One region of the Nocardioides koreensis genome, then DNA from elsewhere that is predicted to be linked to it. Evidence: predicted binding sites of a transcription regulator. Region 1 holds the regulator's gene; the other holds the start of a gene.
The links. The regulator LexA, encoded in region 1, represses DNA repair genes until DNA is damaged. The targets are predictions, from matches to a motif close to TCGAACANNTGTTCGA.
Positions count from the first base shown of each region.

Region 1 (7,613 bases):
TGGCGCCGGACGGCAAGTTGCTCGCGACCGGCATGGGCGACCGGGACTCCCAGGACGTGCGGCCGCTGCTGGTGTCGCGGTACGACGTGGACGGCTCCCTCGACCAGACCTTCGGCGGCGACGGCCGGGTGACCACCGTGCCGCAGAGCGCCGACTACCAGGACGCCGAATACCTCGAGGGGGACGCGCTGCTGGTCGACCCCGAGGGCCGGGTCCTGGTCGGCGGCGAGCTGGACTGGGCCGACTACTCGTTCTTCTGCCTTGTCCGGTACCTCCCCGACGGCACCCTCGATGCGTCGTTCGCGGACGACGGACTGGCGATCGACGGGGGCGACGGCTACTACGCCCAGATCCGTTCGCTCGCCCAGCAGGCCGACGGGAAGATCGTCGCGGCCGGCTGGACCGACCGCGTGCGCAAGTCCCTCACGCTCGCGGTGCTCCGCTACACCACGACCGGCGAGCGCGACACCACCTTCTCGGGCGACGGCGACGCAATCATCGGCTTCGGCGGCCAGCCGAGGTCCTCGGCGTACGCCGTGGCGGTCCGGGGCAGCCGGATCGTGGCCGCCGGCGATGCCTACGGCCTCGTCGGCGCGAGGACCGTGGGAGTGGTCGCGCAGCTGCGCCAGTGACCGCCGACGTCAGATCCGGGCGCGCCCGTCGTACCCGCCGCGCGGCTTGCCGAGCCCGAAGAACGACGCGACGGTCGGGGCCACGTCGATCGTGCGCGCCTGCGCGGACGACGTCGTACGCCGCGGCACGGCCGGGTGCCCGCCGCTGACGAAGAACGGGATGGCCCGGGTGGCCGGATGGCCGTGGTTGCCGGGGATCGGGTTGCCCGTCGGGTCCGGCTCGCTGAACCGCCAGCCGGCCTTGCAGAAGACCACCACGTCGCCCGCCTCGGGCCCGAGCCGCAGCCACGCCTTGCGCCGGTCGTGGGCAGCGAGCACGCCGGGGGTGGCCTCGGCGATGCGCTGCATCCGCCGGACCGCGGCGTCCCGCTTCGCGGCGGCCCCGGTCCAGTAGAGGAGGTCGGCGCCACCGTTGTCGGCGATGGCCACCTTGCCGGCCAGCAGCGGGTCGGCGTCCAGGGCGCCCTGCAGGCTGATCACGTCGCCGGGGCGGGACCAGTCCATCGAGTGGTCGGCGAGGACGACCAGCATCGATTGCTCCCAGCGCCCCGACGACCTCAGCAGGTCCACGAAGCGCTGCGCCTGCCGGTCGGTGTCGGCCAGCGCCGTGCGCCGCGCCAGCTGCACGTCGTTGCCGGTGTAGTCGGCGTGCCCGAACCGGTCGATGTCGCCGAGGTTGACGAAGACCAGGTGCGGGTCGAGCTCGTCGACCATGGTCAGTGCCGCGTCCATGGTGAAGACGTCCGGCGCGTGCCCGGAGACGGGGACGACCGGCGCCGGCTCCCAGCGGTGGGTGGCCCGGTCGCCGAAGACGCCGTACAGGTACTCCTTGCTGAGCACCGTCCCGGTGGTCAGCCCGGCCCGGTTGAGCCGGCCGATCACGGTGCCGGTGCGGATGTCGCGCTTGCGGTCCATGGTCCGGACCTCGCCGAGCGCGCGGTCGAAGATCTCGTTGGCGGGCACACCGGTCCGGTCCGGCCGCAGCCCGGTCATCATCATCACGTGGTTGGGGATGGTCTCCATGACCCACATTGAGGCGGCCTCCGGGAAGCTCAGCCCACCCTCGCGCAGCGCGTGCAGGTTCGGGGTGAGCACCGGGGAGATCTCGTCGGGCCGGCAGCCGTCGACCACGAGCACGTAGGCGCGCTTCCTCGTCCCGGCACCGGCCGCGGCCACTGCCGGAGCGCCCGCCACCGTGGAGAACACCAGCCCGGCGCCGCCGGCGCGCAGGAGGGTACGCCGGCCGGTGCGGACCTGGGCCGCGCCGCGGGCGAACGCGCTGGTCTCGACGGGCTCGACCGACGACGGCGTGCACATGTCAGGCCCCCACGGGGTGGTCGACGGACACGACCCGGCCGCTGCCGGCCGGGGCGGCGTACGAGGTGGTCCAGGTGATCGTGGCGTCCCGGTCGGCCCGGTCGCTGATGATGAACCAGTCCATCTGGGCCCGCTGCGGGGTCAGGTCGAGCACCGAGAAGCCGTGCGCGTCGAAGTCGAGGTACTTGATGTGCCGGTTGTTGGCCTTGATCGTCTCCTCGACCGCGGTGCTGGTCGCCCCGGTCGGGTCGCCGGTGATGTCCTTGAGGTTGTTGGAGGTGACCGAGGTGCACACGAACTCCACGCCCGCGGTCTCGTCCTCGCTCGGCCCCTGCCCGGTGTAGGTGGACGCGTCGTACGGCAGCTCGGCGGCCCAGCCGGAGTGGATGTCGCCGGTGATGAAGACGGTGTCCTTGACCTGGTGGTTGCGGATGAAGTCGAAGACCCGGCGCCGGTCGGCGGTGTAGCCGTCCCACTGGTCGACGTTGTACGGCGCGCCGTTCGCCGGCAGCAGTCCGGTCACGTCGTTGACCGGGTTGACCAGCTCGTCGGGCAGGTCGCCGAAGTTCACCGGCGCGATCATCACCGGGTTGCCGATCAGCTTCCACTGCACGCCGCGGTGCCGGCGCAGCGAGCCCTCGAGCCAGTCCAGCTGCTGCTCGCCGGTGATGGTGCGGGTCGGGTCGCTGACCTCGCCGTCGGGCCACGGGGCCGGCGGCGCGGGGGAGTCGACCTGCTTGCTGCGGTGGGTGCGCAGGTCGAGCATGCTGAGCTCGGCCAGGGTGCCGAAGCGGAGCCGGCGGAAGAGCCGGCTGCCGTCCCCGATCCGGACGCTGCCGTCGAGCCGCGCGGGCATCCACTCGTCGTACGCCCGGTGCGCGCGGGCGCGGCGCGCCTTGAAGCTGCCCTCACCGCCGTCGCCGTGGCCCGGGGTGTGGTTCTCGGCGCCGTGCTTCCAGGTGTCGTTGGCGACCTCGTGGTCGTCCCAGGTGACGATCCACGGGTACTTCGCGTGGGCGTCCTGCAGGTCCGGGTCGGTCTTGTACTGCGCGTGCCGCTGCCGGTAGTCCGCCAGCGAGACCATCTCGTGGGCGGGCTGGTGCTTGCGGATGTCCTCGTTGTCCGGGCCGTAGCCGTACTGGCCGGGGCCGTACTCGTATAGGTAGTCGCCCAGGTGCACCACCGCGTGCAGGTCGTCACGCGCGGCCAGCCCGCGGTAGGCGCTGAACCAGCCGGCCTGGAGGTTGGCGCAGGAGACCACGCCGAAACGCAGGTGGTCCGGGGTGGCGTCGGCGGCGGGCGCGGTGCGGGTGCGCCCGGCCCGGCTGGTGTGGCCGTCCCAGCGGAACCGGTAGTGGTACCAGCGCGCCGGGTCCAGCCCGGTCACGTCCACCTTGACGGTGTGGTCGCGCTCCGGGCCGGTCGCGAAGCTGCCGCGGCGCACCACGTGCCGGAAGCGCTCGTCGGTGGCCACCTCCCAGTGCACCCGGACCCGGGGCCCGTGGCCCGAGCCCGGGGTGCTCGCCGCGGTCGGCGTGACGCGGGTCCAGATCACGACGGCCCGGGGCAGCGGGTCGCCGGACGCGACACCGTGCCGGAAGGCCCGGTGGCCGGCGGCACGCTGCGAGGCGGTCGCGTCGGCGGTGCCGGCCACGGTCACCAGGACACCTCCGGCGGCGCCGGTGGCCAGGACGGTACGCCGGGGCAGCGCGCGGTTCAGGGCGGGGCGAGGTGTGGTCACGGACCGATCAACGGAGCTGATCGGTCAGAGGTGACGCGGCCGGGGTGTGAGCACCGTCCCGTCACCCGCGCGTCACCGGAGGGACACCCGCCGGTGGGCTGACGCGGCGGCGGACTACTTGGCGTGCGCGGCTGCGCTGGGCGCGCCGGGACCGGCGGACACAAGCTCCGGGGCGTCCGACGCGGTGTCGCCGTTGGTGCGACCCGGGGCGTCCTTGGGCGACGGCAGGGTCTCGGCGGCCAGGAACCCGGCCACGACCACGAGCCAGCCGACGATGACGTCGATGACCCAGTGGTTGCCGGTGCCGACGATCACGATCGCGGTGCCGGCCGCGTAGGCCCAGCCGAGGCCCTTGAGCCAGTGCCAGCGGGCGTGCCGCTGCAGCGAGATCGCGACCCAGAGCGCCCAGCCCGCGTGCAGGGAGGGGAACGCGGCGAGCTCGTTGGTCAGCCCGCCCAGGCCGCGCGGCGCGGAGGCGTCCGTGCCCCACCAGCCGTCGGCGGCGTGCAGGCTCAGCACGTCGGCGTACCCCTGGATGAACCGCGGCGGCGCGGTGGGCATCAGCAGGTAGGCGACCAGGCCGAGGATGGTGGCGATGGCGAGCGCCCGGCGGGCGGGCACGTAGCAGTGCCGGCCGAGGCGGTAGAGCCACAGGAGCACCGCGCCGGTGACGATGTAGTGGAGCGTGGCGTACCAGTAGCTGCCGACCAGCCCGATCGCGTCGTTGTCGATGAAGAGCTTGTTGAGCGACAGCTCCCAGTGGATGCCGAGGTGCCGCTCGATGTGGAGCAGGTCGTTCGCGCGGGCCAGGGCCGGCCCCATGTTGGCGTCGGCGAAGAGCCGGGAGAGGCTGTAGGCGACCCACAGGGAGAGCACCAGCACCAGCTCGAGCACGCCACGGAAGACCCTCGGGTATCGGTTACGGATCCCCGGGATCACGGGCAGGCTCGGCATCGTCACAGGCGTACTTTCGGGCTCACTGATCGTCAGACAGAGCCAAGTATTACCCGGAAGTATTCCGATGACAGGGGATTAAGGCCCCTTGTCACGCGCGGCGTCACATGCGGCGCAGGACCGCAGTGACCTTCCCGAGGATGGTCGCGTGGGTGCCGTCGATGGGCTCGTAGGCGTCGTTGTGGGGGAGCAGCCACACCTGGCCGTCCTTGCGCTGGAACGTCTTGACGGTGGCCTCGCCGTCGATCATGGCGGCCACGATCTCGCCGTTCTCGGCGGTCTGCTCCTGGCGGATCACGACGTAGTCGCCGTTGCAGATGGCGGCGTCGATCATCGAGTCCCCGGAGACCTCGAGCAGGAAGAGCTGGCCGTCGCCGACGAGCTGCTTGGGCAGCGGGAAGACGTCCTCGATCCGCTCCTCGGCGAGGATCGGGCCACCGGCGGCGATCCGCCCGACGACGGGGACGTACTGCGCGGCGGGCACGGCGTCGCCGATCCCGGTCTCGTCGTACGACGACTCGTCGGCCGCCGAGATCGAGCGGCGGGCCGCCAGCACCTCGGGCAGGAACACCTCGATCGCGCGCGGCCGGTTGGGGTCGCGCTTGATGAACCCCTTCTCCTCGAGCACCTTCAGCTGGTGCGCGACGCTGGAGGAGCTGGTCAGGCCGACCGACTCGCCGATCTCGCGCATGCTCGGCGGGTAGCCGCGCCGCTCGATCGAGCCCTTGATCGTGGTCAGCACGCGCTGCTGGCGCGGGGTCAGGCCGGTGGCGTCCGGGGGGCCGTCGGGCAGCTGGGCAACCTTGTGGGCGTCGGTCTTCTTCGTGGCCATGCGGCTGCCTCCGGGTTCGCGGCGTACGGCCCGGGCGTCCCGGGCTGGTGCCACCAACCGTAGCCAAACCGGACCGGTGATTCAAACATCTGTTCGAACTGCGTGTCGCACTGGTCAACCGGTGGTCGAGCCTGTCGAGACCACGCCCGGTCTGGTTGACTCCCGTCATGTCGACGAACCCCGCCCCCAGCTCCGAGCCCATCAGCTGTGTCGTCACCGGCGGCGCCCGCGGCATCGGTCGCGGCATCGCCGAGCGGATGGTCGCCCGGGGGTACCAGGTCGTGCTGACCGACGTGGACGGCGAGGGCGCGAGGCGGACCGCCGACGAGATCGGCGCCGCCGAGGGGCTGGCGCACGACGTCCGTGACCCGGGCTCCCACGCGGAGGCCGCCGCGACGGCCGGGCGGCACGGCGTGCTCACTGCGTGGTTCAACAACGCCGGCGTCGGCGACGACGGCACCCTGGCGGAGCTGTCCGAGGAGGCCGTGCGGCGCCTGGTCGACGTCAACCTGATGGGCACGATGTGGGGGATGCGCGCGGCGATCGCGGCCTTCGAGGCCTCCGGGCGCGACGGCGACATCGTCAACACGGCGTCGCTGGCCGGGCTGGGGCCGGTGCCCGGCTACAGCGTGTACGCCGCGACCAAGGCCGCCATCGTGTCGATCTCGATGTCCGGTGACGTCGAGACCCGCAAGGGGATCCGGGTGCGCGCGCTCTGCCCGGACGGGGTGAGGACCGCGATGCTCGACCAGCAGACACCCGGCGGGATGGGGAGCGCGCTGGTCCACTCCGGCGGCCGGATCCTCACCGTGGACGAGGTGGCCGAGGAGGCGGTGGGCCTGCTGGGCAGCCGCCGCGTGGTGCGCTCGGTGCCGGGCTGGCGCGGTGGCGTGGTCCGGGTCTCCGCGATGGCGCCGTCGGTGGCCGCCCGCGGGCTGGGCCTCTTCGTGGCGCAGGGGCGTCGCGCGATCAGCCGCAACGCCTGATCCGCGTCGGGGGCCGCTCGAACGTGTTCGAACAAATGTTCGTCCAGGGCCTTGTGCTGTTCGAACACCTGCTCTAACCTCGTACACATGTTCGATCGAACGTCTGATCGAGCCGATCGTGACCAGGGTGGTCCAGACATCCCGCAGGGGACTGTCGGTGGCCGCCGTTAGACATCGGTTCGACAGCAGATCGAGCTAACGACCCGAGGCTGACCGCCGCTTCCCCAGGAGGTCCCGATGAGCACGATGACCGCGAGCACCACGTTCCGTCCCACGCTGGCCCCGGCGAGCGCCGGCCAGCTCCGGCTGACCCGCCGCGGCCGGCTCGTCGTCCTGGCGCTGGCGATGCTCGTCGCCCTCGGACTGGGGCTGGCCCTGGCCGCCGGCTCGGTCGCCACCGAGGAGCCCGGCACCCCCGAGCCGACCCGCGTCGTGATGGTCGGTGCGGGTGACACGCTCTGGGGCATCGCCGCCGACATCGCCGACGACGGCGGCGTCCGCACCATGATCGACCGCATCGAGCGGCTCAACGCCCTCGACTCCGGGATGGTCGTCGCCGGCCAGCGGCTGCGCGTGCCCGTCGAGTGACCCAGGCCCCCTGGGGCAGCACCAACACAGACTCCCGCCGGTCGACTCGACCCCGACCGGCGGGCCGGGGAAGACGTGGGGCGGGGCCAGGTGGCCCCGCCCCACTTCGTTTGCCATCCTCACGCCATGCCCACGTCGTACGCCGCCTGCCGCGCGCGGCCGACGTCACGCTGACCTTCCACGCCGAGCGCCGCGCCCTGGCGCGTCGGCTGCCGGAGGTCTTCGCCCGCACCGTGATCGACGGCATGGTCTGGGTCTGCTGGCCCAAGAAGGCCGCCCAGCGCTCCGCCCGCAACCCGGACGGTCCGGTCTCGGACCTCGACGAGAACCTCGTGCGCGGGCTCGGCCTCGGGCTGGGCTTCGTCGACGTCAAGGTGGCAGCGGTGGACGAGGTGTGGTCCGGGCTGAAGTTCGTGCGCCGGGCCGCCGACCGGCAGCGCTGAGTCCTGCTGGACTGGACCAGTCAGCGAGAAGCGCGTCGGCCACCGGCTGGCCGCACGGGCGCCGGCGGCGGCGTGGGGGAGGACGCGTGGGTGGCGATGGGGTCGGCGGTCCGCGGCTCC
Region 1 is NZ_BAAAQR010000006.1:173,110-180,722, forward strand. Features, by position in the region: gene ABD268_RS11850 (hypothetical protein) at 1-632, shown strand, start outside; gene ABD268_RS11855 (alkaline phosphatase family protein) at 642-1,949, opposite strand; gene ABD268_RS11860 (alkaline phosphatase D family protein) at 1,951-3,690, opposite strand; gene ABD268_RS11865 (phosphatase PAP2 family protein) at 3,805-4,644, opposite strand; gene lexA (transcriptional repressor LexA) at 4,748-5,476, opposite strand; gene ABD268_RS11875 (SDR family NAD(P)-dependent oxidoreductase) at 5,644-6,462, shown strand; gene ABD268_RS11880 (LysM peptidoglycan-binding domain-containing protein) at 6,700-7,050, shown strand; gene ABD268_RS11885 (hypothetical protein) at 7,161-7,493, shown strand; gene ABD268_RS11890 (hypothetical protein) at 7,514-7,613, opposite strand, start outside.

Region 2 (7,613 bases), on a different contig from region 1:
CCGGCGGCCGCAGGGCCTCGCCGTAGGCCGTCCAGACCCCGGGGGCGAAGTGCGCCCCGTAGCAGCCGCGGCTGAACTCCTCGGCTGTCCAGTCCTGCTCCAGGTAGTCGATGGGGTCGCCGGCGGCAGGGCCGAAGTAGCGCACCAGGGAGTCCAGGAAGCTGCGCCGCCGGTCCCGCGCGGACAGGCGCACCCAGTGCCGGGCGTCCCCGCCCTCGATGAAGCCGAGCAGCATGCCCACCTCGGCGTCCGGCGGGGACACGTCGAAGGTGACCTTGACCGGCCCCCGGTCCGTGGCGGCCTGGCCGTTGAGCCCCTCGCCACGCCAGAACGGCGTGGGGTACGCCGCGAACGCCTTGACGACCGAGCCCGCGGGCAGCTTCTGGGTCAGCTGGTCGCGCCACGACGGCAGCAGCGGGTCGTAGTCCAGGCGACCGGCCAGCGTCGGCGGGATCGCCACCACGAGGCGCTCACCGGTGAGGCGGCTGCCGTCCCGCAGCTCGACCGCGACCTCGTCGGCCCCCTGCCGGACCGAGCGCACCACCGCCCCGAGCCGCACCCGGTCGCCGAGCGACGCCGCGAGCCCCTCGGCGACACGCACCGAGCCGCCCACGACCCGGTCCTGCTGCGCCCCGTGGTCGACGGCGAGCAGCGTCTCGAAGTCGGCGTTCGACCTGGCGTAGAAGAGCGCGTGCAGCAGCGACAGGTCGCACGCGTCGGCGGCGAAGACCGCCTCGCAGGCCGTGTGGAAGTAGGCCCGCCCGGCGCTCGTGCGCAGGTTGCGGCGGATCCAGCTCTCGAAGGTCTGGCCGTCGAGCCGGCGCGCGCCCGGGGTCGCCCACGGCCGCTCGAGGTCCACCCGGGTGGCCATCCGCTCGAAGCGGAGCAGCCCCTGGGCGAGGTCGGCCAGCGCGAACGGGTTGAGCCTCGGGGTGGCTCCCTTGTGCGGCGCGAGCCGGCTCTGCCGACCTCCGAGCTCCAGGAGCACGGAGCCCGCGTCGTTCCAGGTCCGGAAGGTCGCCAGGCCGAGCTCCTCGACCAGGGTGTACATCATGGCGTGGCCCTCACCGAGCCAGGTGCCGCCCACCTCGACCGGGTGGCCCGCCAGCTCGCCGCCGCGGACCCGTCCCCCGACCCGGTCACGGGCCTCGAGCACCACGACCTCGTGGCCGGCCGCGACCAGCCGCCTGGCTGTGGTGAGACCGGCGAGCCCGGCTCCCACGACGATCACGCTCATCTCCACACCCCTGCCTCTCGGTCCCAGCGCCGCCACATTCGGCCCACCCAGAACGGTCGTCCGTCCGCATCACCCGGGTCGGCGGTCGGCGTCCACCGGTCCTCCCAGTCCCGCGCCGCAGCCCAGGCGTCCTCCGGGGTTGGCGAGCTGGTGAAGAGCTCCTTCTCCAGCGCGTCACGCTCGTCCGCGGCGCGCGCGTACCGGCCCGGGTCCCGCATCCAGCTCCGGTGCAGGCGCTCGTGGCGCCACCACGGCTGCGCCGAGTCGTAGCGGTTCGTGGCGGCGGCCGGGGCGGCGTACGGCAGCGGCTCGACCCGGAGCGGCTTGAAGACCGACGTGCAGGGAGCCGAGGTGCCGGTCACCCAGTGCCGGCCGGAGCTCAGGTCGGCGACCCACGAGGAGGTGGTCTGGGTGGCGGTGAGCAGCCCGCCGGGGTGCGCGCACGGCGCGGACAGGGCGCCGTTGGTGAGGTGGTACGCCGGGGCGTCGCCGCCGTGGTCCCGCAGCGCGGCCGCCATGTCGTCGACGCCCCGCGCCGCGCGGCCGGACGCCTCGGTCCGGGCACGTCGTACCTGGCACTGCGCGACCCAGCCGCGCACCGGGTCGGCGAACCGGTCGGCGAAGCCGGGGATGGTCAGGCCGTTGGAGATCGAGCGGGCGCCGGCCACCACCTCCTCGGCGGCCCAGTGCCGCCCGGCCGTCTCCAGCACCACCGCACCCCCGGGGTCGGCCACCATGAACGAGTTGTCGTAGGTGAAGCCGGAGTGCTCGTGGCTGCACGAGCCGCCCTGGCCGTAGCCCTCGAGCAGGGTCACGATCGTCTGGACGGCCTCGTGCCGGTCCGCGGAACGCTCGAGGGCGAGGCGCAGCAGGTCCATGCCGAGCAGCGTTCCGTCCCGCCGTCCGGCGCGGCGGGTGAAAACCGCCTCGTTGCCGATCACGACGCCGTGCTCGTTGGCGCCCATCTCGGCGCCCCACATCCACCACGGCCTGGACAGCAGCACGCCGTGCGTGCGCGGCTGCTGGGGGAGCGAGGACCACGTGCAGTCGAGCTCGCCCGGGGCGTGCTCGGCCGCCGGGTGGTGCTCGAGCAGCTGGGCCTCGTTGGGGTCCCGGTCGCTGTTCTTGGCGAACAGCACCCCGTCGTCATCGATGACGACCAGGACGTCGCACATGCGCCCAACCTACGCCGGGCGTCGGGCTCAGAAGGTGTGCTCGGGTCCCGGGAAGGTCTGCGCCTTCACGTCGGCGACGTACTCCTGCGCGGCCCGGAGCAGTACGCCGTGGAGGTCGGCGTACTGCTTGACGAACTTGGCCATCCGCCCGGTCCGCAGCCCGAAGGCGTCCTGCCAGACCAGCACCTGGCCGTCGCAGTCGACGCCCGCCCCGATCCCGATCGTGGGGATGCCGACGGCCTTGGTCACCTCGCCGGCGACGTCGCCCGGGACCATCTCCATGACCACCGCGAAGGCGCCGGCCGCCTCGAGCGCCTGCGCCTCCTCGATGACCTGGGCGGCGGCGTCGCCACGGCCCTGCACCCGGTAGCCGCCGAGGTTGTGCTCGGACTGGGGCGTGAAGCCGATGTGCGCCATGACGGGGATGCCGCCCTCGGTCAGCTTGCGGACCTGGGGGACCATCGCGAGCCCGCCCTCGAGCTTGACCGCGTGGGCGTTGGCCTCCTTCATGAACCGCACCGCGGTCAGGTAGGCCTGCTCGGGCGAGGCCTGGTAGCTGCCGAACGGCAGGTCCGCGACGACCAGGGCGCGTCGGGCGCTGCGGGTCACGGCGCGGGCGAGCGGGATCAGCTCGTCGACGGTCACCGGCAGCGAGGTCTCGTTGCCGAAGACGTTGTTGCTCGCGGAGTCTCCGACGAGGAGCACGTCGATACCCGCCTCGTCGAAGGTCTGGGCGGCGTACTGCTCGTAGGCGGTGAGCATCGCGAACTTCTCGCCGCGCTGCTTCATCTCGCGCAGGTGATGCGTGCGGACCCGCTTCGCCGGCGCGGTGTTCGCCGGCGCGGTCGCCGCGGCCGGGCCGCTGCCGTACGGCGCGGGCTGCTCGGTCTTGTCGTCGCTCATGGCGAGCTCCCCTCGGGCGTCATCTCGCGGCTCCCTGATGGAGTCCACGGACCGTTGGTCAGGCTAGTCCGCGGGGTTGGATGTGCGGCTGTGTGGATGGTCACGTGGCTCCCTGCTCCCTGCTCGCTGCGTTCGCACTCGACGGGTACGGCGGGGTCCCTGTGGGTCGCCGTAGCCTCCCCGCTCGCGGGTCTGCTCTGGTTGCGGTCTTGGCTGGCTACGGCGGGGGTCTCCTCGTGGTTGCGGCCGGATCCCGGCTCGCGGTCGGTGCCCGTCCGAAAATGCTCTCGAAAGTTTCTTCGCATAGCGTCTCATCAGATGAGATACCCACAGTTCAGGGGCCCGGGACTGTCGGTGGGCTCTGGTTGAGTCAGGACATGGAGCAGCCGACCGGGACGCCGACCACCCCCGCGGGGATGCTGTCGGCTGCCAACGGCCTGGTGGGGAACCTGGACGAGGCCCTGTGGGCGGCGAAGACGTCGGAGGAGCTGGTCGAGGCGGTCGCCGAGGCCGAGACCCTGCGGGCGCACCTGGCCGGCCTGGAGGCCTCGATGCTGGCCGAGATCGAGGCCCGGACGATCCCGAAGCAGGAGCTGGCCTGGTCCTCGACCGCCGGCTGGTTCACCCACCTGGCCGGCATGAAACGGGGCCAGGGGCACCGCACCGTCGAACAGGCCCCGCTCCTGGTCGGCGAGCGGACCGCCACCCACGCCGCGCTGCTGGCCGGGCGGGTCTCCCCGGAGCAGGCCGCGATCATCGTGGCCGCGGTCGAGAAGCTCCCCCTCAACCCCGCGGTCCGGGCGGAGGGCGAACAGCTGCTGCTCGAGGCGGCGTCCCGGCTGACCGCCACCGAACTGCACCACGCCGCCAAGCGCCTGGTGCTGGTGGTCGACCCCGACAAGGCCGAACGCGACGCCGAGAAGGCCCTGGACCGCGAGGACCGGGCCGCGCACCTGCACCGGCACCTGTCCATCACCGAGGACGGCGCCGGCGGCATCCGGCTCCGCGGCCGCGGCACCGTCGAGGACGCCGCCATCCTCAAGGCCGCGTTTCTGCCGCTGACCAAGCCCGCACCCGCGGTCGATGAAGAGGACCCGGACTGCGCGGCCCTCACCGACCCCCGCGACCACGGCGCCCGCATGTGGGACGCGCTGGTGGCCACCGCCCAGCACGCCCTGGACACCGACCTCCCCCCGGACTGCCACGGCGCCCGACCCCGGGTCACCGTCACCACCAGCCTCGACGTCCTGCGCCAGCAGATCGACTGGGCCACCCTCGGCACCGCCGCCATCACGGACGACGGGCTCGAGCTGGCGCCCTCGGTGGTCCGGCGGCTGGCCTGCGACGCCGACATCATCCCGGTCGCCCTCGGCGGCCGCGGCGAGGTCCTCGACGTCGGCCGCACCTGCCGGCTGGTCACCCCGGCGATCTGGCGGGCCGTGGTCTGCCGGGACCGGCACTGCACCTTCCCGGGCTGCACCCGGCCCCCGATCATGTGCCACGCCCACCACATCACCCACTGGGTCGACGGCGGCCACACCAACCTCGACAACCTGGTCCTGCTCTGTGGCCAGCACCACCGGGTCATCCACCACACCCCCTGGCGGGTCCGGCTCAACCCCGACGACGGCCGACCCGAGTTCCTGCCCCCACCCAAACGCGGGCACCCACCACCGGACTGGATCCGAAGCCGACCCAGACGCGAGTGAGCGCCGTCAGCGACCGAGACCAACCACCACCAGCCAGCACAGGCGGACGCAGCCGAAAGACAGCCCGGCCACCGCCGGAAGAGTCCGGCAACCGCCGAAAGAGGGCTCGGCCCCCGCCGGAAGACGCCGCGCCAGATGGCACCGCCGGTCCATTGACGCGTGCGGGGACCGCGGGAAGACTGGAATGTCTCGGGGGAAGGGGTCGCGCCATGGCGTGGAATCTGACCGGTAGCTATGCGGAGACCTGCTCGTGCGAGCTGATGTGTCCCTGCAATCTGTCCTTCGACCACGGGGCCACCTACGACTTCTGCCGAGTGACCCTGGTCTTCAACATCCGACAGGGTGAGATCGAGGGCACCGACATCGCCGGACGTCGCGTCGTCCTGATCGCGGACACTCCCAAGGTGATGACCGACGGGAACTGGCGGCTCGGTGTCTACATCGACGACCAGGCGAGCGACGAGCAGTTCGACCAGCTCGTCAAGGTCTTCGGCGGGCAGCTCGGTGGCCCGATGGGAGCCCTCGCGCCGCTGGTCGGCGAGATCGTCGGAGTGGAGCGCGCCGCGATCGACGTCGCGGACGACGGGCTGGTGCACAGCGTGCGGGTCGGCGACACGATCGACTTCGAGATCGAGGACATCGTCCCGTTCGGTGTGGAGACCGGTGAGCCGGTGCGGTTCAGTGGGATGTTCCACCCGGTCGCGTCGAACCTCACGATGGCCGAGGCCAAGCGCACCCGCATCAACGCGTTCGGCATCTCCTACGAGGGTCGGACGGGCCTGTCCACCTCCGAGTTCTCCTGGGCCGCCTGACCGCGCATGGTGTCGGCGACGGGACCCGGGGGCGCCGGCCTGACGCCCGCGGCGGTGGCCGTACGCGCCCGGCTCGGCCTGGTGGCGGCGCTGTGCGCGGTCGCCGTGGTCGGCTGGATCTGGACCGCGCACGAGATGAGCGGCATGGACGCCGGTCCCTGGACGAGCCTCGGCAGCCTCGGCTGGTTCCTCGGTGTCTGGGTGGTGATGATGGCGGCGATGATGTTCCCGTCCGTCGCTCCCACGATCGCGCTGTTCACGCGGGTCACGAAGGACAGCTCACCGGTCTCGCCGTGGCTGTTCGCCGGCGGCTACCTGCTCACGTGGACCGCCGCCGGTCTCGCGGCGTACGCCGTGGGCGTGCTCGCCGTCGCCGCACTCGGGGACGTGCTCGCGTGGGACCGCGCGGGCCAGGAGATCGCCGCCGCCACGTTGGTGGTCGCCGCCGTCTACGAGGTCACCCCGCTCAAGAACGTGTGCCTCGCCAAGTGCCGCAGCCCCCTCGGCTCGCTCCTCGGCTCCTGGCGAGCGGGCCCCACCGGGGCCCTCAGGATGGGGGTGCGCAACGGAGCCTGGTGCGTCGGCTGCTGCTGGGCGCTGATGGCCTCGTTGTTCGCCCTGGGGGTGATGAGCGTGTCCTGGATGGCGCTGGTCGCGGTCATCATCGCGGTGGAGAAGACGGGCCCGCCGCGCCGCCGTCTCACCTACCCGGTGGCGGCCCTGCTCCTGGGCCTCGCGGTGCTCCTGCTGGTGGCGCCCGACGCGCTGCCGGGCCTGACCATCCCCTCCGGCGAGACGATGATGATGGGCTGAGCCCGGGCTCAGGCACTCGGATGGCTCCACTCGGGACGCTCGAGCTCCGAGAGCAGGCCGCCGATGGCCACGTCGTCATTGGTGTCCCCGGTGTGCGGCGCGGCGAACCAGGCGGCGTACTGGCTGATCTCGTCCAGCCGCCACTCGAGGTCGAACATCTCGATCATCGGCCAGTGCGGGCGCGCCAGGTCGGCGTGGCCGGAGTCGACGAGCGTTCGCAGGTCGCGCTCGCGGGGCGCGAGCTTGAGCGACTCCCAGTCCACCAGCAGGACGCCGTCGTCGTCGGCGACCAGCTGGTTGCGTGTGTGCGGCTCGCCGTGGGTGGCGACCCAGGGGCGGGCCCCGGCCTCGTCGGACAGCCGGTGGTAGGCGCCCACCCAGCGCTCGATCGCGTCCAGGCGCTCGCGCAGTGCCCGCCGCGCCCGCTCGGCGTAGGGGCCGCAGTCCCAGGTCGAGGACGTACGCCGCTCGAGCACCGCCGCGAAGGCGTCGCCGACCAGCGGACGCCAGGTGGGGAGACCGGACGGGGGAGTGGCGGCATGCAGCCGCTCCAGGACCAGTGCGTTGGCCTCCGCGGCCCCGCGGTCGGGCAGGTCGCCTGTCCCCGCGACGGTGCCGTCCACCCAGCCGGTCGCGCTCAACGCCCCCTTGCCCAGCGGGATGGTGCAGGTGCCCGGGACGGCTCGCAGGCAGGGGACCACGAACTCCAGGCCGGCGCCGAACAGTGCGGCGGCGCCGGCGTACGCCCCCTCGAGCGACTCCGGCGAGTGCCGCGGCTCCAGCCCGTCCAGCGTGACGAAGAGCCGGCGCTCACCACCGGCGACGGCGGCCCAGTGGTGCGCGCCGAAGCCGACCGGCAGGTGCTCGACCTCATCGATCTCCGGGTCCCAGGCCGCGCGGACCGCCTCCAGCACCGCGGCGTCGCTGACGTGCGTCGGTCGTTCGCGCACCCGGTCAGGCCTTC
Region 2 is NZ_BAAAQR010000004.1:46,484-54,096, forward strand. Features, by position in the region: gene ABD268_RS08265 (flavin monoamine oxidase family protein) at 1-1,237, opposite strand, end outside; gene ABD268_RS08270 (peptidase C69 family protein) at 1,234-2,412, opposite strand; gene panB (3-methyl-2-oxobutanoate hydroxymethyltransferase) at 2,440-3,315, opposite strand; gene ABD268_RS08280 (HNH endonuclease signature motif containing protein) at 3,693-5,024, shown strand; gene ABD268_RS08285 (DUF1326 domain-containing protein) at 5,234-5,836, shown strand; gene ABD268_RS08290 (DUF2182 domain-containing protein) at 5,843-6,649, shown strand; gene ABD268_RS08295 (phosphotransferase family protein) at 6,658-7,599, opposite strand.
Region 2: the regulator LexA is predicted to act here: its motif matches at 3,603-3,618, upstream of ABD268_RS08280 (HNH endonuclease signature motif containing protein).